Regions from separate parts of the Streptomyces sp. NPDC087901 genome, predicted to be linked through region 3. Evidence: riboswitches for the same ligand, from Rfam matches in the RefSeq annotation. Region 3 holds a riboswitch; each other region holds the start of a gene.
The links. A riboswitch is a leader RNA that binds a small molecule or an ion and turns the genes downstream of it on or off. The one in region 3 is predicted to bind cobalamin.
Positions count from the first base shown of each region.

Region 1: it holds a riboswitch for cobalamin, as region 3 does, so the genes downstream of both, ACIOEW_RS25075 (ribonucleoside-diphosphate reductase subunit alpha) here and ACIOEW_RS18785 (ABC transporter substrate-binding protein) in region 3, are expected to answer to the same signal.
Region 2: it holds a riboswitch for cobalamin, as region 3 does, so the genes downstream of both, ACIOEW_RS26590 (CbtB-domain containing protein) here and ACIOEW_RS18785 (ABC transporter substrate-binding protein) in region 3, are expected to answer to the same signal.
Region 4: it holds a riboswitch for cobalamin, as region 3 does, so the genes downstream of both, ACIOEW_RS37060 (cobalamin biosynthesis protein) here and ACIOEW_RS18785 (ABC transporter substrate-binding protein) in region 3, are expected to answer to the same signal.

Region 1 is NZ_JBIUUC010000008.1:273,846-279,378, reverse strand. Features, by position in the region: gene ACIOEW_RS25090 (GlxA family transcriptional regulator) at 1-189, opposite strand, end outside; gene ACIOEW_RS25085 (hypothetical protein) at 271-483, shown strand; gene ACIOEW_RS25080 (ribonucleotide-diphosphate reductase subunit beta) at 480-1,487, opposite strand; gene ACIOEW_RS25075 (ribonucleoside-diphosphate reductase subunit alpha) at 1,490-3,898, opposite strand; cobalamin riboswitch at 4,037-4,174, opposite strand; gene ACIOEW_RS25070 (GNAT family N-acetyltransferase) at 4,227-4,739, opposite strand; gene mctP (monocarboxylate uptake permease MctP) at 4,857-5,533, opposite strand, start outside.
Region 2 is NZ_JBIUUC010000009.1:216,058-221,590, reverse strand. Features, by position in the region: gene ACIOEW_RS26605 (TetR/AcrR family transcriptional regulator) at 128-730, opposite strand; gene ACIOEW_RS26600 (glycoside hydrolase family 15 protein) at 836-2,719, shown strand; gene ACIOEW_RS26595 (histidine phosphatase family protein) at 2,791-3,411, opposite strand; adenosylcobalamin (AdoCbl) riboswitch at 3,536-3,629, shown strand; gene ACIOEW_RS26590 (CbtB-domain containing protein) at 3,675-3,890, shown strand; gene ACIOEW_RS26585 (CbtA family protein) at 3,920-4,699, shown strand; gene ACIOEW_RS26580 (GNAT family N-acetyltransferase) at 4,836-5,345, opposite strand; gene ACIOEW_RS26575 (tetratricopeptide repeat protein) at 5,418-5,533, opposite strand, start outside.
Region 3 is NZ_JBIUUC010000005.1:351,599-357,131, forward strand. Features, by position in the region: gene ACIOEW_RS18770 (PRC and DUF2382 domain-containing protein) at 1-730, shown strand, start outside; gene ACIOEW_RS18775 (ABC transporter ATP-binding protein) at 939-1,727, opposite strand; gene ACIOEW_RS18780 (FecCD family ABC transporter permease) at 1,724-2,785, opposite strand; gene ACIOEW_RS18785 (ABC transporter substrate-binding protein) at 2,827-3,867, opposite strand; cobalamin riboswitch at 3,930-4,117, opposite strand; gene ACIOEW_RS18790 (hypothetical protein) at 4,301-4,477, opposite strand; gene ACIOEW_RS18795 (acyl-CoA dehydrogenase) at 4,474-5,533, opposite strand, start outside.
Region 4 is NZ_JBIUUC010000019.1:69,130-74,662, forward strand. Features, by position in the region: gene cobN (cobaltochelatase subunit CobN) at 1-1,347, opposite strand, end outside; gene ACIOEW_RS37055 (cobyric acid synthase) at 1,368-2,909, opposite strand; gene ACIOEW_RS37060 (cobalamin biosynthesis protein) at 2,906-3,934, opposite strand; cobalamin riboswitch at 4,078-4,207, opposite strand; gene ACIOEW_RS37065 (hypothetical protein) at 4,368-4,601, opposite strand; gene ACIOEW_RS37070 (anion permease) at 4,651-5,533, opposite strand, start outside.

The DNA of each region.
Region 1 (5,533 bases), on a different contig from region 3:
GAGGCCGTAGGGGGTGCTGATGGTGAACCCGGCGTGGGTCTGCAGGACCGGGCCCTCGGCGGAGACCACGGCGAAATCGTGCACCGGCAGTCCTTCGTCACTGCGGTCGAGTCCGAACACCTCGCACAGGACGCCGAGTTCGAAGGGGTGGACCTCGTCGAGCAGCAGGGCGGCGACATTCTTCAGCATGAGCTCAGTGTGGCAGTAATTCGATGCTCTATGACAGTCCTGCCACTGCCGGGATCGGTGCGAACCGACGACAGTAGAGGCATGAACACATTCCAGAACGTCCTGGGCATATCCGCTGTTTTCGCTCTCGTCCTGCTGCCTGCGCTGGTCGGCATCGCCCGCGAACGCCGCATCGACCGCCGGCTGCGGGAGGCGGAACGGGCCCGGAGTACCGAACCCCCGCAGACGACGGACGCCGCGCAGCCGGTGAGGGCCGCACGGCGTCCGTACGTCAGAACCTGGGCGCGGATCTAGAAGTCGTCGTCGAAGCCGACCGTGCCCTCGACGGCCACCTGATAGGCGGACGGGCGGCGCTCGAAGAAGTTCGTCAGTTCCTGGACGCCCTGGAGCTCCATGAACGAGAACGGGTTCTCCGATCCGTACACCGTCGGGAAGCCCAGCCGGGTGAGCCGCTGGTCGGCGACGCACTCCAGGTACTGGCGCATCGACTCGGTGTTCATGCCGGGCAGGCCCTCGCCGCACAGGTCACGGCCGAACTGCAGCTCCGCCTCGACGGCCTCCTTCAGCATGTCGGTGACCTGCTGCTGGAGGGCGTCGTCGAAGAGCTCCGGCTCCTCCTTGCGGACCGTGTCCACGACCTCGAACGCGAAGTTCATGTGCATCGTCTCGTCACGGAACACCCAGTTGGTGCCCGTGGCGAGGCCGTGCAGCAGTCCGCGCGAGCGGAACCAGTACACGTAGGCGAACGCGCCGTAGAAGAACAGTCCCTCGATGCACGCCGCGAAGCAGATCAGGTTCAGCAGGAAGCGACGGCGGTCGGCCTTCGTCTCCAGCCGGTCGATCTTCTCGACCGAGTCCATCCACTTGAAGCAGAACTGCGCCTTCTCGCGGATCGACGGGATCTCCTCGACCGCGTCGAACGCGGCCGCCCGGTCGTCCGGATCGGGCAGATAGGTGTCGAGCAGCGTCAGATAGAACTGGACGTGCACGGCCTCCTCGAAGAGCTGCCGCGACAGGTACAGCCGCGCCTCGGGGGAGTTGATGTGCTTGTACAGGGTCAGCACGAGGTTGTTGGAGACGATCGAGTCACCGGTCGCGAAGAACGCGACCAGCCGGCCGATCATGTGCTGCTCGGCGGGCGACATCTTGGCGAGGTCCGCCACGTCGGAGTGGAGGTCGACCTCCTCCACGTGCCAGGTGTTCTTGATCGCGTCCCGGTAGCGCTCGTAGAAGTCCGGGTAGCGCATCGGCCGCAGGGTCAGTTCGAAGCCCGGGTCGAGAAGGTTCTTGTCACGCATGATTACTGGCACGCCTCGCAGGACTCGGGGTTTTCCAGGGAGCAGGCGATCGCGTCCGCGTCGGGCGCGGCTGCCTGCTCGGGGATCGGGGCGGCGGACGCCGCGCGGGCGATCCGGGTCGCCGGGCGGGAGCGCAGGTAGTACGTCGTCTTCAGCCCCTGCTTCCAGGCGTACGCGTACATCGAGGAGAGCTTGCCGATCGTCGGCGTCTCCAGGAACAGGTTCAGCGACTGGCTCTGGTCGAGGAACGGCGTACGGGCCGCCGCCATGTCGATGAGTCCGCGCTGCGGGATCTCCCACGCCGTGCGGTACAACGCCCGCACCTCCTCGGGGATCCAGGCGAAGCCCTGCACCGAGCCGCTCGCCTCGCGCAGCGCCTCACGGGTCCGCGCGTCCCACACGCCGAGCTTCTTCAGCTCGTCCACCAGATACGCGTTGACCTGGAGGAACTCACCGCTGAGCGTCTCGCGCTTGAAGAGGTTGGAGACCTGCGGCTCGATGCACTCGTACACGCCCGCGATCGAGGCGATCGTCGCCGTCGGCGCGATGGCCAGGAGCAGCGAGTTGCGCATACCGGTCCTCGCGACCCGGGCGCGCAGGGCGTCCCAGCGCTCCGGCCAGTTCAGCTCGGTGTCGTAGTGGTCCGGGTGCAGCACACCGCGGGCGGCACGCGTCTCGGACCAGGCGGGCAGCGGGCCCGAGCGCTCGGCGAGGTCGCAGGACGCCTCGTACGCCGCGAGCATGATCCGCTCGGAGATCTTCGTCGACAGGGCGCGGGCCTCGGGGGAGTCGAACGGCAGCCGCAGCTGGAAGAAGACGTCCTGGAGGCCCATCGCGCCCAGACCCACCGGACGCCAGCGGGCGTTGGACCGGCCGGCCTGCTCGGTCGGGTAGAAGTTGATGTCCACGACCCGGTCGAGGAAGGTCACGGCCGTACGCACGGTGGCGTCCAGGCGCTCCCAGTCGATCGTGCCGTCGGCGACGAACGCGCCGAGGTTGACCGAGCCGAGGTTGCAGACGGCCGTCTCGCCGTCGTCTGTGACTTCGAGGATCTCGGTGCACAGGTTCGAGGAGTGCACGACCCGGCCCGGCTCGGCGGTCTGGTTCGCGGTCCGGTTGGAGGCGTCCTTGAACGTCATCCAGCCCTGGCCGGTCTGGGCGAGGGTCCGCATCATGCGGCCGTAGAGCTCACGGGCCGGCATGGTCTTGCGGGCCAGGCCCTTGGCCTCGGCCGCGCGGTAGGCGGCGTCGAACTCGTCGCCCCACAGGTCGACCAGCTCGGGCACGTCGGCCGGGGAGAACAGCGACCAGGTGCCGTCCGTGTCCACCCGGCGCATGAACTCGTCGGGGATCCAGTGCGCCAGGTTGAGGTTGTGCGTACGCCGCTGGTCCTCGCCCGTGTTGTCGCGCAGCTCCAGGAACTCCTCGATGTCCGCGTGCCACGTCTCCAGGTAGACGGCGGCGGCACCCTTGCGCCGGCCACCCTGGTTGACCGCGGCGACGGAGGCGTCGAGCGTCTTCAGGAACGGGACGATGCCGTTGGAGTGCCCGTTGGTGCCACGGATCAGCGAACCGCGGGCACGGATGCGGGAGTACGAGAGGCCGATGCCGCCCGCGTGCTTGGAGAGGCGCGCCACCTGGTGGTAGCGGTCGTAGATCGAGTCCAGCTCGTCCAGCGGCGAGTCCAGCAGATAGCAGGAGGACATCTGCGGGTGCCGGGTACCGGAGTTGAAGAGGGTGGGGGAGGAGGGCAGGTAGTCCAGCCGGCTCATCAGGCCGTACAGCGCGGCGACCTCGTCCAGGGCGCGCTCGGAGGTGTCCTCGGCGAGCCCGGAGGCGACGCGCAGCATGAAGTGCTGCGGCGTCTCGATGACCTGCCGGGTGAGCGGGTGGCGCAGCAGATAGCGGCTGTGCAGGGTGCGCAGGCCGAAGTAGCCGAAGCGGTCGTCGGCGCCGGCAGTGAGCGACTGACCGACCAGCGCGTCCAGGGCGGCCGCGTGGAGCGTCACGAACTCGGCCGTGCGGTCCGCGATCAGGCCCTCACGGTGCCCGACGGCGACCGATGCGGAGAACGACGTCGCGCCCTGCCCGGCCGCCTCGTCCGCGATGGTGCGGGTGAGGAGACGGGCGGCGAGCCGGGAGTAGGCGGGGTCCTCGGAGATCAGGCCCGCGGCGGCCTCGGTGGCCAGCGAGCGCAGCTCCGCCTCGTCCGACCGGGCGTTGCGGCCGCGCAGTGCGGCGGCGGCGACGCGTCCGGGGTCGGTGTCGGGCAGATCGGCGGTGAGGTCGGTCAGGGTCCGCAGCAGTGCGGTTCCCGGCCCGTCCTTCGCGGGTCCGCCGGACCGGACCGTTTCGGCCTCGGCTGCTTCGGACTCGGCCGCTGAAACCGGATCGGCTGGCGCGATGGTCACGCGGTGCTCTCCCTCGCTCGGCTCGGGGCCTTCGGGGAGCGGGGGCAGCCGGGCGGAGCGGGACCCGGCAGGGCAGCGCTCCGTGCGGCGTCCACCGGCCCATCCACGAGGCCCGGACGTCTGGGCATCCGGATCGGTCGAGCCGGATGCGCTGTCGGCAGGACCTCGGACTAGGGAGTGCACAAAAGCACACCGAACACACCGTTGCGGGACAGTTCCGGATTCGCACCGGATTTCCCTGCGGCGACAGCGAGCACGAGCATACATGTGGGGGCTGCCGGATGCGGCAGCCCCCACATGTTGTGTCGTACGAGATCTTGGTGCGCCCTTACGGCAGGGGCCGGAGGTCCAGACGGTACGTCAGCAGCTTGAGGTCGGCGATGGGATTCCAGTCCCTATCGGGCGTCCGTACGAAGCCGAGGCGCCCGTAGATCCTATGGGCTCCGTGCATGGCCGGCTGCGTCGACAGGACGAGCCCCGTGACCCCCGCGGTGCCCCGTGCGCGGTCGATACAGGCCCGTACGAGGGCCTCGCCGGCCCCGGCGCCACGGGCCTCGCGGGAGACCGCCAGCATCCGGAACTCGGCCTCGTCCGCGGCCGCGATGTCGGCCCACGGGTTGCCCGGCCGGGCGTAGGTGACCCCGCCCAGGACGCGGCCCCGCGCGTCGGCGGCCACCAGCACCTCGGCCTCGGCGGCCCGGCGGGGTACGTCGCGCAGCTGTACCAGATACGGATCGTCGGCGCCGTAGTCCAGGAGCCCGTCGCCGAGATAGGCCTCGGCGGTGATCTCGCCGAGGAGCGTGTGCTCGGCGGGCTCGACCGGCCGGATAGCTATGTCCATGGGCGGAAGTCTGCCGTACGGGCGGGCCGTGGCCGCAAGCGATTTCCGCGGCCCGCGTGAACGGGCCGCCGCACCCCTCCCAGGAGGCGTGCGGCGGCCCGTTCACGTGCGTGGCGGTCAGTGGCCGCCCGGCGCGCCGGCGGTGGCCGGCGGGAGCTCCGTCTTCACGCCCGGGTCGCCCGAGTCCGCGGTGTAGTCGCCCGGGGAGGTCTCGTCGATCCCGGCGGGCGCCTTCACGGCGTTCAGGACGAACGTGAGGACGACGACCACCACGACGTTCAGCACGAAGGCCGTCAGGCCGATGTAGCCGATCTCGCCGAGGCCGGGGATCTCCTTGGAGGACCCGCCGAAGTGCTTCTGGGTCGGACTGGCGACCCCGTACGCGGCGGCCGTTCCGTAGATCATGCCGACCGCCCAGCCCGCGAGGAGCGCCCAGCGGTGGAACCACCGGGTGAACAGCCCGCCGACCAGGGCCGGCATCGTCTGGAGGATCCAGATTCCGCCGAGCAGCTGGAAGTTGATCGCGACCGTCTTGTCCATCGTGAGGACGAAGGCGAGCGCGCCGACCTTCACCAGCAGCGACACCAGCTTGGAGACCTTGGTCTCCTGCGCGGGTGTCGCGTCGGGCTTCAGGAAGTCCTTGTAGATGTTGCGGGTGAACAGGTTCGCCGCGGCGATGGACATGATCGCGGCGGGCACCAGGGCGCCGATGCCGATGGCGGCGAACGCGACTCCCGCGAACCAGTCGGGGAACATGTTCTCGAACAGCTGCGGGATCGCCAGCTGGCCGTTGT
Region 2 (5,533 bases), on a different contig from region 3:
CCTCCACAACGAGGGTCCAGAAAATCGTTACTGGAAGTATCGTTATTGGGGCATGGGGAGGCAAGGCGCGTGGGGCATGAATATTCGGAGCCGGAGCCGGAGCCGGAGAAGCCGAGGCCGGACGCCGTCAGGCGCCCGCGCCGACCGCCTGGGAGACGAGGGTGACCAGCGATTCCACGAAGTGCGCGTCGGGCAGTTCCAGCTCGCCGATCAGCCGGAAGACCAGGGGTGCGGCCACCAGGGTGGCGGCGGCCCGGACGTCGGTGTCGGGGGCGACGTCCCCGCGGGCGATCCCCCTTTCGAGGATGCGCCTCGTCTCGCTCGTGATCCGCTCGGTGTACTCCGCGTACTGACTCCGCACCGCTCCCGCATCGGCCGAGGCCCCGATGAGGCCCGCGAGCAGCCGGTCCGAACCAGGTAGCCGGTACGCCTCCAGGCGTGCGGTCAGCACGAAGCGGAGCTCGGCGCGGAAGTCGCCCAGATCGGGCACCGAAAGGACGCCGATGCGTGTTTCCGCCGCGGCGATGATCAGATCCTGCTTAGTGGGCCACCGCCGGTAGATGGCCGGCTTGCTCACCCCGGCGCGGGCCGCGACGACGTCCATCGTGACCGCCCCGATCCCCTGCTCGGTGACCAGTCCGACGACCGCGTCGAGGACGGCCCCGGTGACCCGTTCCTCGCGCGGCCGCCCCGGTCCTCGTACGGCCCCGCCAGCCTGCGTTTCCCTCATGTGCAGAGCCTACGGTCCCGGCGGGCCCGGCCGGTGCGGTGCCCGCAACCCGCCGCCACCTCGCCTCATTGCCTCGGCAGGACGGGGTGTCGTCGTCGGCATACGATGGACAGTCGGCGCCGAAAGGGGTGCAAAATGGACGAATATCCCCTGATCGAGAACCACGGTCTGATCGGTGATCTGCAGACCGCGGCTCTCGTGACCACTGACGCGACGATCGACTGGTTCTGCTGTCCGCGCTTCGATTCCCCCAGTGTCTTCGGTGCTCTGCTCGACCGCGGCAAGGGCGGTCACTTCACTGTCCGGCCGGTCGCCGACGCCTACACGAGCAAGCAGCTCTACCATCCCGACACGGCCGTCCTGGTGACGCGCTTCATGACGGAGGCGGGCACCGGTGAGGTGGTCGACTTCATGCCGGTGACCGGGACGGCGGCGACGGCCAGGCACCGTCTGGTCCGCATGCTGCGCTGCGTCCGGGGCACCGTGACGTTCGAGGGGGAGATCGCTCCGCGCTTCGACTACGGCCGTAAACCGCACGAGCTGCACATCACGGAGCGCGGGGCCCTGTTCACCTCACAGGACATGAACCTCGCGGTCCATGCCGTCCGCGAGCCGCAGGACGAGCGGCTGCTGAACATCCTCTCGGGCGACAACGACCTGCGCTTCACCCTGACCCTGCAAGCGGGCCAGCAGCGCGGCCTGGTCCTGGAGTCGTCCCCCGACGGGCCGCCGCACGAGGTGTCCGTGGCGGAGTTCGAGCAACTCTTCGACGAGACCGTCCAGTTCTGGCGCTCCTGGCTCGGCCAGTCCACCTATGCGGGGCGGTGGCGGGAAGCGGTGGAACGTTCGGCCGTGACACTGAAGCTCATGACGTACGCGCCCACCGGCGCCCTGGTGGCCGCTCCCACGGCGGGACTGCCCGAGCAGCTGGGCGGAGAGCGCAACTGGGACTACCGGTTCACCTGGATCCGTGATGCGTCGTTCTCCGTGTACGCATTGCTGGGCCTGGGTTTCCGGGAGGAGGCAAGGGCGTTCATCAGCTGGCTGCACGACCGCGTGAAGGAAGAGGCCGGCCACGAAGGCGGCACCGGGCCACTGAACATCATGTACCGCGTCGACGGCTCCTCCGACCTCGTCGAGGAGACCTTGGGTCACTGGGAGGGCTATGGGGGCTCCGCCCCGGTCCGTATCGGCAACGGAGCGGCGAGCCAGCTGCAGCTGGACATCTACGGTGAGGCTCTCGACAGCATCTACTTCGCGCACCAGCACGGAATGCACCTGGACACGCGCGGCTGGACCGCACTGCACACCCTTCTCGACTGGCTGGTCGATCACTGGGACCAGCCCGGTGAAGGGCTGTGGGAGACCCGTGGCGGCAGGAAGGACTTCACCTACGGCCGCGTGATGTCCTGGGTCGCTTTCGACCGCGCCGTCCGCATCGCCTACGACGACGGCCGCCCCGCGGCCCGCGGCCGCTGGGTGGACGCGCGTGACACGATCTACCAGCAGGTGCTCAACCGGGGCTGGGACCCGAAGAAGCAGGCCTTCGTCCAGCACTACGGCAACGACGTGCTCGACTCGTCCCTGCTGCGCATGCCGACGGTCGGCTTCATCACTCCGGACGATCCGATGTGGAAGACCACGCTGGACGCGATGGAACACGAGCTGGTGAGCGACAGCCTTGTCTACCGCTACAACCCCGAGGCCTCACCCGACGGCCTGCGCGGCTCGGAGGGAACCTTCTCCCTGTGCACGTTCATGTACGTCGACGCCCTGGCCCGGGCCGGACGCACCGACCAGGCCCGGCTGGTCCTGGAGAAGATGCTCACCTACGCCAACCATCTGGGCCTGTACTCGGAGGAGATCGCCCTCACGGGGCGTCAACTGGGCAACTTCCCGCAGGCGTTCACGCACCTGGCCCTGATCGACGCCGCCATCACCCTGGATGCGAGGCTCAATGCGGCGCGCGGGGACGGAGGAGCGGGGTAGGACTCCCGCGGGGCGGGTGCCGCCTGGCGCGCGGTGCCTGCCGCTCCCGGACGCGGACGTCAGATCCTCGCCTACGGTACGAGCGGCCGGCCGCAGCGCAGGTTCCACCGCCCCGACCTGCCGCTGAGCTCCGTCACCGTCAGGGGGGCCACGTCCAGCCGCCAGAACGCCTGCGGCGGGAGGGCCAGTGCATGGACGACCGCGGCCCGGACCACGCCGGGCTCGGCCACTCCCAGGACCCGGCCGAGGCCGTCCTTGTGCGCGCCGGGCTCGGGCATCTCCCGCACCCGGCCGGCAGTACCTTCGTGCAGGGAGTCGAGCCATGTGCCCACTCGGGCGCAGAGCTCCAGCAGCGACTCGCCCCCGTGCGGAGCAGCCGACGGATCCGCCAGCCAGGCCGCCACCCCATCCGGCTCGCCCGCACTCACCTCCGACAGTCGTGCACCGGCCCAGCGGCCCATCTCCCAGTCCCGCAAGGCGTGTTCGGCGGCCGACCGCAGGCCGAGCGCCTCCGCGGTTCCGGTGCAGCGCCGGGACGGCCCCCGCAGCCACCGGTCCGCGGCCGGCACCGAGGCGGCGGCGGCTCGTGCCTGCGCGAGTCCGGCGTCGTCGAGGGGTGCGTCACCGGCGAACCGGGCCTCGCGCAGTGCGGCGTTCATCCCCGGTGAGATCAACATCACCCGTACCGTCATTCCCGCTCTCAACTCCCTGAACTGGGGCCACGTGGCCAAGCACACCATGGCATCCGGGGACTTCAGGCAGACCCACGGGCACCATGGCGGCGGTCACGCCCAGGCGGTATGGTCGCGACGACACGACGAGGGTGTGACGGAAGTCCGGTGAGAATCCGGCACGGTCGCGCCACTGTGAACCCGTACCTGTACGGGAAGTCAGACCCAGCACCTTCGTCTCAGGTACCACGATCGGGACGCGTGTTCCCTCAGGAGGTTCTGCCATGGCACAGACTGCTGCCCCCGCCACAGTCGCACCCGCCATCACCCCCATCTCGCTCAAGGCCATTGCTCCTTGGGCGGTCTTCCTCGGCATCGTCATGCTGATCCTGCTGTACTTCGTCGGGGCCGAGCAGGGCGCCACCGCGCTCATCTCGGGCGAAGGCGTGCACGAGTGGGTCCACGACGGCCGTCACCTCCTCGGTTTCCCCTGCCACTGATCCATCCGGCTGATCCAGGGGAATCCCTCATGAACTCCATATCTGTCAGAGCTCTGCTGGTCCGCGGCATGCTGGCCGGCCTCGTCGCGGGTGCGTTCGCGCTCGCGGTGGCGTACTTCCTCGGCGAGTCACGCGTTGACGCGGCCATCGCCCTCGAAGAGGCGCACAGCCACAGTCACGACCACGGCGGCGGCGAGGAACTCGTCAGCCGGGGCATGCAGGCCACCGGCGGCCTCGCCACCGGTGTGCTCGTGTTCGGTATCGCCGTCGGCGGCATCGCCGCGCTCGTCTTCTGTTACGCCCTCGGCCGGCTGGGACGGTTCGGCCCCCGGGCGACGGCTGCGCTGATCGCGGGAGCTGCCCTGCTGACCGTGTACATCGTGCCGTTCCTGAAGTACCCGGCGAACCCGCCGGCCGTCGGCAACCCCGACACCATCGGCCGGCGCACCGCGTTGTTCTTCCTGATGGTCGCGCTCAGCATCCTGTTGGCCGTGGCCGCCGTCATCCTCGGCAGGCGGCTCGCTCCGCGTCTGGGCAACTGGAACGCCACCATCGCGGCGGCAGCCGGCTATGTGCTGGTGATCGGGCTCGCCTACGCCTTCCTGCCCTCGTTCAACGAGGTCGGAAAGGACTTCCCGGCCTCCCTCCTCTGGGAGTTCAGGCTGGCCACACTCGCGGTACAGGTCACGCTCTGGACCACCTTCGGGCTGGTCTTCGGCTACCTCACCGAACGGCTGCTGGTGCCGGGGCCTCGCGCGGTCACGGCCGAGGACGGCAAGGCGAACCGCCCGGCCCCCGTCGCAGGCTGAGTCCGGGGGCGGCCACCGGGCCGCACTCCGGGGCCCGAGCGGCGTGACGTGTGCGGCAGGACGTGTACAGCGCGTCGACGGCACGCGCGGAGCCCGCCGGGAGATCCCGGCGGGCTCCGCCGCGTACCGAGGAGTCTCACTCCGGCCCGGCGGGTTCGTCCCAGTCGATGAGGTAGTGCTTCAGCGACGCGTCCTCCTTCACGAGGCGCATGCCCACTGCGGTCATGACGCGCTGGGAGGCGATGTTGTCGAGATCGGTGTCCCCGTGCACGCATGCGACGCCCCGGTCGCGGGTGAACCGCAGCAGTACGCGAAGCGCCTCGGAGGCGTACCCCATGCCGCGCGCCGATTCCACGAGTCCGTACCCGATGGTGACGTGCCTCTTCTCGTCGGGCGCCCCGTGAAAGCCGACTCCGCCGATGACCAGCCCGTCTTCGCGGCGCTGTATCCCGTAATTCGCGAACGGACTGGGGTCGCCGGTGGCCGCGCAGGTCTCGAGGAAGCGTGTGGCCGCCGCCATCTCCCCGGGCCAGGGGTAGCCGGGAGCCCAGCGCGCACCGTCCGCCGGCCGGCCCGCCGCCACCTGCTCGGCATCGGCAACGGTCATCGGGTGGAGGCGCAGGCGTGGGGTGACGAGGTCGGTCATGCCCTGTGGAGTATCACGCGGTGCCGCCGGGCCGCACCCGGATTTCCGGGTGCGGCCCGGTGCGTACGGCGGTCAGGCGCCACCGGCCGGAGTGAAGTCCCCGGACAGCGCGGCCGCCAGCCGCAGCTGCGTGTCCGCCTCGGCCTGTCGGCCCTGACGCTCCAGCGTGCGGCCGAGCATCAGCCGTG
Region 3 (5,533 bases):
CCGGAACGCCAAGGCCAATATCGCCGACCGTGCCGGGGCCGGCGGCACCGCGAGCGCCGACGCACCCACGACGACCGGGACGGGCACCATGGGCGCGGCCGGAGCCGGCGCGGCAGCCGGGGCCGGGGCCGGGGCCGGGGCCATGGGCGCCGCGGGCACGGGGCGCACGACCGACCGGACCACATCGGCCGGCATGGCGGGCGCGGGCACGGGGACCGGCAGGCACCGCGACACCGAGACCTCGGGCACGTCCCGTCCGCTGGTCGGAGCCGGGGCGGGCACCGAACGCTCCGCCGCCGACCTCGGCGGCAAGGAAGAACTGATCCGCTCCGAGGAACAGCTCCATATCGGCACCGAGGAGTACGAGAGCGGCAAGGCCCGCCTGCACAAGTACGTCGTCACCGAGAACGTCACCCGTACCGTGCCCGTGTCGCACGAAGAGGTGCGCGTGGTCCGGGAACCGCTCCGGCCGGGCGACAAGACCGGCCGGGCCGACATCAACGAGCAGGACGTGGAGGTCACCCTGCACGCCGAACGCGCCACGATGCGCAAGGAGACCGTGCCGGTCGAGCGGGTGCGGATGGAAACGAAGAAGGTGACCGAACAGAAGGAAGTCTCCGCCGAACTGCGCAAGGAACAGATCGACTACGCGGACGGCGCCACCAAGAGTGGCAAGGACATGGGTGGCAAGGACATGGGCGGTGAATCCGGTCAGGGGCGGCGCCGCTGACCCCCCGCGCACCGCTCCGCACGGCCGTACCGCACCAGCGAGGGGCGGGCCCCGCACGAGGGTCCGCCCCTTGCGTTCCACGGCACGAGCACCCGGGCCACCGCAGAGAGCCGGACGTCGGACCCGCTCCGGAGTCAGGCCCGCTGAAGCCCGCTGAGGCCTGCTGAAGCCCGCTGAGGCCTGCTGTGAAGTCAGGCCCGTTGTCGAGTCAGGCCCGCTCCGGACGAAAGCGGACCGAGGGCCGCCCCTGTGGTCCGTCCGGTGTCACGACGGCGGACACCCGGTAGACATCGGCGATGAGGCCCTCGGTGATCACCTCCGCCGGGCTGCCGCCCGCGACCACCCGTCCCTCGTTCATCACCACGATCCGATCACAGAACATCGCGGCCAGATTGAGGTCGTGCAGGGCGACGACGGCGGTCAGCGGCAACGACGTGACCAGGGACAGCAGTTCCAGCTGGTGCTGGATGTCCAGATGGTTGGTCGGTTCGTCCAGCAGCAGTTCACGCGGCTGCTGGGCCAGCGCGCGGGCGATCTGGACGCGCTGGCGCTCCCCGCCGGAGAGTGTGTGCCAGGACTGGTAGCGGCGTCCGGCGAGGCCGGTCCGCTCCAGCGCCTCACGGACCGCCGTCTCGTCCGCAGCCCCCGGCGCCGACCAGGCACGGCGGTGCGGGATGCGGCCCAGGCGTACGACGTCCACGACGCTCAGCTCGACCTGCGTGACGGCGTGCTGGTCGACCACCGCGACCCGTCTGGCCACGGTGCGGCGCCCGACGGCGGCCAGCGGATCGTCGTCGAGGGTGACCACGCCGGCGTCCGGGGCCAGGACTCCGGCCAGGATCCGCAGCAGGGTGGACTTCCCGGAACCGTTCGGACCGATCAGCCCGATGGTGGCGCCGGGCGGCGGGGCGAGCGAGACACCGTCCAGGATGAGCCGGCCGCCCGCCTCCCTGCTGACCCGGTCGGCCCGCAGGCCGCCGGGGGTGGCCGGAGTCATGGGGCCCGCCGGGTGCGGTAGAGGACCAGCACGAAGGCTGGTACCCCGATCAGGGCGGTGACGACTCCCACCGGAACCTCCTGCGGGTCGAGGACGGTCCGGGCGAGGGTGTCGACCCAGACGAGGAAGACGGCCCCGGCGAGCGCGGTGACCGGCAGCAGCCTGCGGTGCCCGGAACCGGTGAGCGCACGGGCCGCGTGCGGCAGCACCAGTCCGACGAACCCGATGGCACCGGCCGAGCTCACGAGTGCGGCGGTCAGCAGCGCGGTCGTGCACAACAGGACGATCCTGGTACGGCCGACGTGGACGCCGAGGGTGGCCGCCGCGTCCTGACCGAAGGCGAAGGCGTCGAGCGTACGGGCGTGGCCGAGGCAGATCAGCAGCGTCACGGCGAGCACGGCGGAGCAGATCCACACATCGCTCCAGCCGACGCCCCCGAGTGAGCCCAGCAGCCAGAACAGCACCCCGCGGGTCTGCTCGGCGTCGGCGGCGGTCATCACGACGAAGGAGGTGAGCGCGGAGAATAGCTGCATGGCCGCGACCCCGGACAGCACGACACGGTCGGTGCTGCCGCCGAGGGTGTGGCTGAGCAGCATGACGAGGGCGAAGGAGCAGAGCGCCCCGATGAACGCCCCGGCCGACAGGGAGACCGCTCCCCCGCCGACGCCGAGAACGACGACGACGACCGCGCCGGTCGAGGCCCCGGAGGAGACTCCGAGGACGAACGGGTCGGCGAGCGGGTTGCGCAGCAGCGACTGCATGACGGTTCCGCAGACCGCGAGCCCCGCGCCGCAGACGGCGGCGAGCAGGGTGCGCGGCATACGCAGGTTCCAGATGATGCCGTCGCGGATGGGGCTGAGCCGCGACTCACCGGCACCGAGGTGGGAGGCGACCGTGGCCCAGACGTCGGCGACGGAGATCCGGGCCGGGCCGATGGTGACGGCGACGGCGACGGACAGGACGAGCAGCAGGAGCCCGCCGGCCCACAGGAGTCCGCCCCGGACACCCCAGAAGCCCCTGAGGCCCCGGACACCCCTGAGGTCAGGCCGGGCGTGCACACTCGCGTCCTCGCGCGGTGCCGCCGCCTGTTCGGTGTCCGTCACCCCGCGAGCCCGAAGGTACGCAGGCCGGCGGCCACGCGCTCCACACCCTCGACGGTCCGGATGGTCGGGTTCATGGCCTGGCCGCTGAGCAGCACGTAACGCTTGTGCCGGACGGCGTCCATGTTCTTCGTGGCGGGGTTGGACTCCAGGAAGGCGATCTTCTTCGCGGCGCTCTCGGCGGTCTGCGACTTGCGCGTCAGGTCGCCGATGACCAGCACGTCCGGGTTGCGGTCGGCGACGGTCTCCCAGTTGATCTGGGGCCATTCCTCGTGGGTGTCGTCGAAGGCGTTCTCCGCGCCGATCTCCCGGGTGATGATTCCGGGTGCTCCGCAGCAGCCGGCCAGGTAGGGGGCCTCGGAGTTGGCGAACCAGTACATCAGGGAGGCGCCGGAGGCGTCGATCCCTCCGGTCGCCTTGCGCACCCGGGCACGCAGCTCCGCAACGAGTTTCTCGCCGCGCTCCGGAACGCCGAACACCTTGGCCAGGTCCCGCACTTCGCCGTAGACGCTGTCCATGGTCAGGGCGCCGGTGCGGACACCGTCACCGTCCTTGCTGTTGTCCTTGGCGGTGCAGTCGGCGGGCGAGACGTAGGTGGGGACACCGAGCTTCTCGAACTGCTCCCGTGGGGCGACACCGCCCTTGGCGAGCGTCGACTCGAAGGATGCGCTGACGAAGTCGGGCTCCTGATCCAGGACCTTCTCCGACGAAGGCCGGTTGTCGGAGATCCTCGGAATGCCTGCGTTGGCCTTCTCCAAGCCCTTCAACACCGGGTCGGTCCAGGTGGCGGTGGCGGCGAGCCGGTCGGCGAGGCCGAGCGAGAGCAGGATCTCGGCCGATCCCTGGTCGACCGGCACGGCACGCTTCGGGGCGGCGTCCACGGTGACGGTCCGTCCGCAGTTCTTCAGGGTCACCGGATAGCCGTCGGCTCCCTGGACCTTGGCGGCGGTACTGTCCTTGCCGCCGCCGCAGGCGGTCAGCAGGATCAGGGCAGCAGTGAGCAGGGCAGCGGTGCGGGCGGGGCCAGCTATGGGCGGCACGAAGTACCTCGGCGTCTCTGGGCCCATGCGCGGGGCCCGGTGTACGGAGTTCCGCGATCCGGTCCCGGACCGCGGGTGCCAGCAGGTCTTCGGACTCGGGTTCACGCGGACGGGACGCCTTCCCGGGAAACCGTGGGTCTCCCAGTGGCTGTGGCCCCGCCCGTCCCCCTCACCGCTGCGCGTCAGTTCCGGATTCGCACCGGATTCCCTGACCCCTACGTGGAGTTCGACTGGCTCTCGGCACGCTACCACGAGCCTCTGCGCAGCTCAGCGGCGGTGCGCCCGGGTACGAGCGGTGGGGCGGACGGGGCGTCGGGGCGGTGCGGCGTGCCGCGCACCGCCCCGACGCCCGACTGCCCGGACGACACCCGAGCGCCCCTACGGCGCCCGAGCGTCCGGACGAGGCCCGGGCGTCCGGACGGCCTCGCTCCGGTCACGCCTTGCGGTGAACCGATTCGCCACCGTGCGTGCGCGCCCTCTCGCCCCACCGTGAGAGCAGCGCTGCGGTCCCCCAGAATCCCAGCAGGACGACGCGGACGCCCAGGCACCGGACCGCTTCCGCCGCCCTGTGCGGCAGCGCTGCGGCTCCCTGCTGCGGTGTGCCCGTCATCGCGCGCCCCCGGCAGGTTCCCGGTCCGCGGCAGTGTGCCAGGAGGCGCCCGGGTCGTCGTACGCGTCCGTGTAACGGGCTCCCGCGATGGGCCAGTCGGCGAGCAGTTCACCGGGCAGCGCGAAGGACTCGGCGAGTTCCGGCAGATGACCGCTCACGACGGCGATGAGCTGCTCGGTGACATCGGTCAGTCCCTCGACCTGACCGGCGGTCAGGTGGCCGGCGGCCAGCAGATCCCCGCTGTTGCGCGCGACCCAGCGCAGCGCGAACAGCCGGGCCAGTTCGCCCAGCCGCTCGCGGGCCTCGCCGCCGGGCAGAGCCGTGAGCGCGTGCTCGTACGCGTGGGCCGCCTGCCGGTACGCATGGGCCTCGACCCCCCGCAGAGCGGTCCCGGATGCCGCGTTCCAGCGCTCCAGCGGGTCGCCGTGCGGTACCCGCGCCATCCGTGCGGCCGCCCGGGCGAACCAGATGCGCTCCACCTGGTCCAGAAGCCGGCCGAGGAAGCGCAGGTCGGTGAGGTCGCCGCCCGGCGGAGCGGCCGCCGGCCCTTCGTCCGGGTCCCGTGCGGCCTCGAAGAGCAGGCCGGCGGCCGCCCTGGAGTGGATGGCCAGGTTGTCGCCCTCGGCGGTGATGGCGCCCTCGACGCCGGTGACGAGTTCGCTCATCCCGTTGTTCTCCAGCAGCCCCTGGGCTCCGCACCTCTCCCGGCATTCGACGATGACGGACCGGGCCTGCCACGTGATCCACCCCTTGGCCACGTCGACCAGCCGCTCGGCCTCCTCCCGGCCCGCCGGCGGTCCTGCCGCCGCCGCCTCCCAGCGGTCGAGGACCCGCCGGTGCAGCAGGCTCATCGCGAAGACGGTGGCCATGGCCTCGGCGAGCGGCCCGTGGTGGCTGCGGTGCGCGATCACCGGGACGGGCGGCGAAGGGCGGCCACCCGAGACGAAACGGTGGCCGCCGTAGCGGACGGCGACGGCCAGCGTGGCGCGTGCGGACCCCACCGCGCTGGCGCTCATGCAGATCCGGCCCGCGGTGACCCGTCCGATCGACGCGAGA
Region 4 (5,533 bases), on a different contig from region 3:
GAGGACGATGTCGTCCCCGTCCACGTACAGCGAGCCCGGCGGCTCGCCCCAGTGCTCCAGCATCGAGTCGCGCAGCCCCGGCTCCAGCTTCTCGAACCACTGCCGGTAGTCGGCCAGCGGAACCCGCGCGGGAGCCGCGGCGAGCTGTTCCTCGGTCAGCCATTCCACGTCGTGGCCACCGGCGTTGATGAGGCGGTGGATGAGCTCGTCGCCGTTGTCCGGGTGAGCGTCGACCCGGTACCCGGCGTCGCGCAGGGCGTCCAGGACACGGATCGCGGAGGCGGGCGTGTCCAGGCCGACGGCGTTGCCGACGCGGGAGTGCTTGGTGGGGTAGGCGGTGAAGACCAGGGCGAGCTTCTTCTCGGCGTTGGTCCTGTGCTTGAGAACGGCGTGGCGCACGGCGATCCCGGCGACGCGCGCGGCGCGTTCGGGGTCGGCGCGGTACACCGGCACCTCGTCCGGGCCCTGTTCCTTGAAGGAGAACGGCACGGTGATCAGCCGGCCGTCGAACTCGGGGATGGCGACCTGCATCGCCGCGTCCATCGGGGTCAGGGCCGCGTCGGACGCCTCCCAGGTGGCGCGCGAGGAGGTGAGGCAGAGCCCCTGCAGCACCGGCACGTTCAGCTCGGCGAGCGCGCCGATGTCCCAGGCCTCGTCGTCGCCTCCGGCGGAGGCGTCCGACGCGCGGGTGCCGCCGGCCGCGAGGACGGTGGCGACCAGGGTGTCGGCCCGGCCGAGGAGCCCGTACAGCCCGGCGTCCGCGCCGCGCAGCGAACCGCAGTACACGGGCAGGGCGTTGGCGCCGCGTGCCTCGACCGCGTCACACAGCACGTCGACGAACGAGGTGTTGCCGGAGAGGTGGTGCGCCCGGTAGAAGAGCACGCCGACGGTCGGGCGGCCCTCGGTGAACGTACGGCTTCCGTGGAGCCCCCACTCGGGCATCTTCTGCGGCTCGGCGAAGCCGTGCCCGGTCAGCAGGACGGTGTCGGAGAGGAAGCGGGCCAGTTCGACGAGGTTGCCCGGGCCGCCCTCCACGAGGTAGCGCAGCGCCTCGGCGACGACGCCGGCCGGTACGGACGACTCGGCCATCAGTTCCGCGTCCGGCACCGCCTCGCCGCCGAGCAGCACGGTCGGGATGCCCGAGGCCTTGAGCTTCGCGAGCCCGTCCTCCCAGGCGCGCTTGCCGCCCAGCAGGCGGACCACGGCGATGGAGGAGCCCTCGATCAGAGCGGGGAGCTCCTCGTGGACATCGATGCGGGTCGGGTTGCCGATCCGGAAGGGCGCGCCCGAGGCACGGGCGGCGAGGAGGTCGGTGTCAGCGGTCGACAACAGCAGCACGGTGGTCAGCGGGGCGGACAGCGGGGCGTTCATGCGCGTGTTCCAGGTGCTCCGGGGGCGATGAAGGGAAGTCCTGCCGGTGCACCCGACTCGATGAGCCGCCACAGCGCGTCGGTGTCCGCGTGTTCTTCGATCAGGTCGCCGAGCCGGTCGAGCTGTTCCTCGCGCAGCCCGGCGAAGCAGGTGTCGGGGGCGGGGACGAAGCGCCGGCCGGCGGCCCGCGCGATCTCCGTCAGGAAGCGCCGGCGGAACGCGTCGCTCTCCAGCGAACCGTGCCAGTGGGTGCCCCACACGGCGCCGGAGCGGCAGCCGTCGAGGCGCTGTCCCCGACCGTCGGTGAGGAACGGCTCGCCGCCGCGCACGTCCGCGATGCCGTGGTGGATCTCGTACCCCTCGACCGGGGCGCCGAGTGCCTCGCCGACCGGCCGGGCGAGGGTCTTCTCGCGGTCGAACCGGATGCGCAGGGGCAGCAGCCCGAGCCCGTCGACCTTCCCTGCGCGCGACTCGACGTCGTCCTCGATCTCCTCGCCGAGGATCTGGTAGCCGCCGCAGATGCCGAGGACCGGACGGCCCTCGGCGGCGCGCCGCCGCAGCGCGTCGGCGAGCCCGCGTTCGCGCAGCCAGGAGAGCGCCTTCACGGTGCCGCGGGTGCCGGGCACGATGACGAGGTCGGCGTCGGCCAGTTCCTCGGCACGGTCCACGAACCGCACGATGACGCCCGGTTCCGCGGCGAGAGCGTCCACATCGGTGAAGTTGGACATCAGCGGAACGGCGCACACGGCGACGCGCAGGATGTCCTCGCCGTGCGGCGGGGCGACGACCGACTCCCGTACGGTGCCGCGCAGCGACACCCGCAGGCCGTCCTCCTCGTCGATGCCGAGGCCGTGGGCGAACGGCAGCACGCCGTACGTCGGCCGTCCCGTCAGATCGCGCAGCATGTCAAGGCCGGGCTCCAGCAGGGAGACGTCACCGCGGAACTTGTTGACCAGGTAGCCGGCGATCAGCGCCTGGTCCTCGGCCGAGAGCAGTGCCGTCGTACCGAAGAACGAGGCGAAGACCCCTCCGCGGTCGATGTCTCCGACGACCACCACCGGGAAGCGTGCGGCCCGCGCGATGCCCATGTTCACGATGTCCGTGCGCCGCAGATTGATCTCGGCCGGACTGCCCGCCCCCTCGCAGATCACTGCGTCATACGTGCCCCGAAGCTGCTCCAGGCAGTCCACGACGGTGGACAGAAGTTGCTCCTGCCGGCCGCCGTGGTAGCCGCGGGCGCTCATCTCGCCCACCGCGCGCCCCATCAGGACGACCTGGCTGGAGCGGTCGCCGCCGGGCTTGAGCAGGACCGGGTTCATCAGTGCGGTCGGCTCGACCCGGGCGGCCTGGGCCTGCATCGCCTGGGCGCGGCCGATCTCCGCGCCCTCGCGGGTGACGAAGGAGTTGAGCGACATGTTCTGTGCCTTGAACGGTGCCACTTTCACACCCCGGCGCACCAGCCAGCGGCAGATGCCCGCGGTGACGACGCTCTTGCCCGCGTCCGAGGTGGTCCCGGCGACCAGCAGTCCGCCGCTCATGTCGGTCTCCGTCCTGAGAGTCGAGGCCCTGCGGTACGGGTCCCCGGGAGTCGAGTTCCCGCGGTACGGGCCCCCGTGATCCGTCGTGCCGCGAGTCCCGCGCCCAGGCGGGCCGCCACGCTCACGCCGAGGGCCAGCGCGCTCACCCGGCGCGACAGTCGTACGGCACGCTCGATGTCCTCGCTCTCCACCGCCCGGCCGGTGGCCCCGTTGAGTACGGGGCGGTGCTCGACCCGGCCGCCGTAGGCGAGCGTCCCGCCGAGCCGTACGCCGAGTGCGCCCGCGAAAGAGGCCTCCACCGGACCCGCGTTGGGGCTCGGGTGCTTGGCCGCGTCGGCCCGCCAGGCCCGGACCGCTCCCCGTGGCCGCCCCCCGGCGGCCACGGCGAGCAGGGCCGTCAGCCGGGCGCCCGGCCAGCCCGCGAGGTCGTCGAGGCGGGCCGAGGCCCAGCCGTAACGCCGGTAGCGGGGCGATTTGTGGCCGACCATCGCGTCGAGCGTGTTGGCGGCCCGGAACCCGACGAGTCCGGGGACCCCTCCCAGCGCCCCCCACACCAGGGCGCCGACGACGGCGTCCGAGGTGTTCTCCGCGACGGACTCCACGACGGCGCGGGCGATCTGCGGCCCGTCCAGGGACTGCGGGTCGCGGCCGCACAGATGCGGCAGCCGCTCACGGGCCAGGCCGATGTCCCCGGCGGCGAGCGCGCCGCCGATGGCCCGGGCCTCGCGGCCCAGCGACGTACCGCCGACGACGGACCAGGTGGCGGCGGCGGTCAGGGCGACGGACGCGGCGGGGTGGCGGCGCAGCGCACGGGTGGCCAGCGCGGCAGCCCCGGCGGCGCCTCCGGCGCAGACCAGGGTGTGCAGTGCGCCCCAGCCGCGGTGGTCGTGCCACAGACGGCGTTCGACGCCTGCCGCGGCCCGCCCGAAGGCGGCGACCGGGTGTCCCCTGCGGGGGTCACCGAGCAGCAGATCGCCGATCAGACCGGCCGTGGCGCCGTACGCGAAGATGCGATCGGCACGCACGGTTCAGCCGGCCGTTGCGCCTCGAAGGACCTTTGGACAGGCAGTTGCTGGCAGGAGCAGCACAGGACTGGACGCACGGCAGCCGGGCATGGCGGTATGTCCTCACTCAGGGTCCGCGCCCTGGTTCGACGTGACGGCGACGAGAGTCTCCTGGCTTCCGGATCCGCAGTTCCCCCGGTCTTCCAGTCCGCGTGTGGACCGTGACTTCCGTGGTGGGGGGCTGCTCCCCGGTGACAGTGGCGGGACCGCGCCGGATTCGCACCGGCTTCCTCTGCTGTCGCCGTAATGGCTCCGGCAGTCCACCACGCTCCGCGAACGCCCGTCAACTTGCCGTTGACCTGCGACGGCGCAGTGTGCTCAGACGCACATCGGGCCGGACGCACACGTGGTGCGTCCGGCCCGATGCGAAGGAGCGGGGAGTGAGTGGTGGGGCTCAGGCGACGATCAGGTAGATGCCGTAGGCCACCGCCGCGGCGCACAGTCCGAAGCAGACGTACGCGCCGGTGCGGGCCAGCAGGAGAGACCCCCCGGCCGGTCCGCCCTGTGCGGCCGGTTCCGGCTGCTTGGAGAGGCCGACGATGCCGAGGGTGAAGAGGCCCACCAGCGCGATGGTGGCGACGAGGGAGACGCCGAAGACGGTGCCGAGGGCTGCCCAGTCGATGTTCATGTGGATCTGTCCTTACCGGAGGCTCTTGGGGTCCCTGAGGGACAGTCCTTCAGACCGTGGCGGGTCGGGCCGGGTCGGTGACCGGTCCGGCCGGGGCCGGGATGGTGGCCGTGAGGTCGTGGGTCATGGCAGCCGCCGTGGGCGGCGGGCTGACGGCCGCGATTGCGGTGGTGACGACGCCCGCGGGCTCGTCGTCACCGGCCGCTGCGCCCTCGTCCTGGCCGCCGGGTGCGACATCGTCGTGCCCGACGGGCTTGCGGCGCGACAGCATCCAGATCGCACCGGAGCCCGCGATCAGCAGCGCCGCGACGACCACGACACCCCAGGTGCCCTGCTTGGTGAGGAACTCCGCGCCCGCGCCGACCAGACCTGCGGCCGGCAGGGTCAGACCCCAGGCGACGAACATCCGCGTGGCGGTGGACCAGCGGACCACGCCGCCCTTGCGGCCGAGGCCCGCGCCCATGACGGCACCGGAGCACGACTGGGTGGTGGAGAGGGAGAAGCCGAGGTGCGAGGAGGCCAGGATGACGGTGGCCGCACTGGTCTGGGCAGCGAAGCCCTGCGGCGGCTTCAGCTCGGTCAGGCCGCTGCCCATGGTGCGGATGATGCGCCAGCCGCCCAGGTAGGTGCCGAGTGCGATGGCGAGGCCGGCGCACACGATGACCCAGACCGGCGGGTTGGAGCCGGGGGAGAGGACGCCGCCGGTGACCAGGGCGAGCGTGATGATGCCCATGGTCTTCTGCGCGTCGTTGGTGCCGTGCGCGAGAGACACGAGCCCGGCCGAGGCGATCTGGCCGGCGCGGTAACCCTTCGCGGTGGCCTTCTCCTGGGCGCCGCCCGTGACCTTCCCGCCGATGCGGTAGGTCAGCTTGGTGGCCAGCAGCGCGGCCAGACCGGCGACGACCGGTGCGGCGACCGCGGGGAGCAGCACC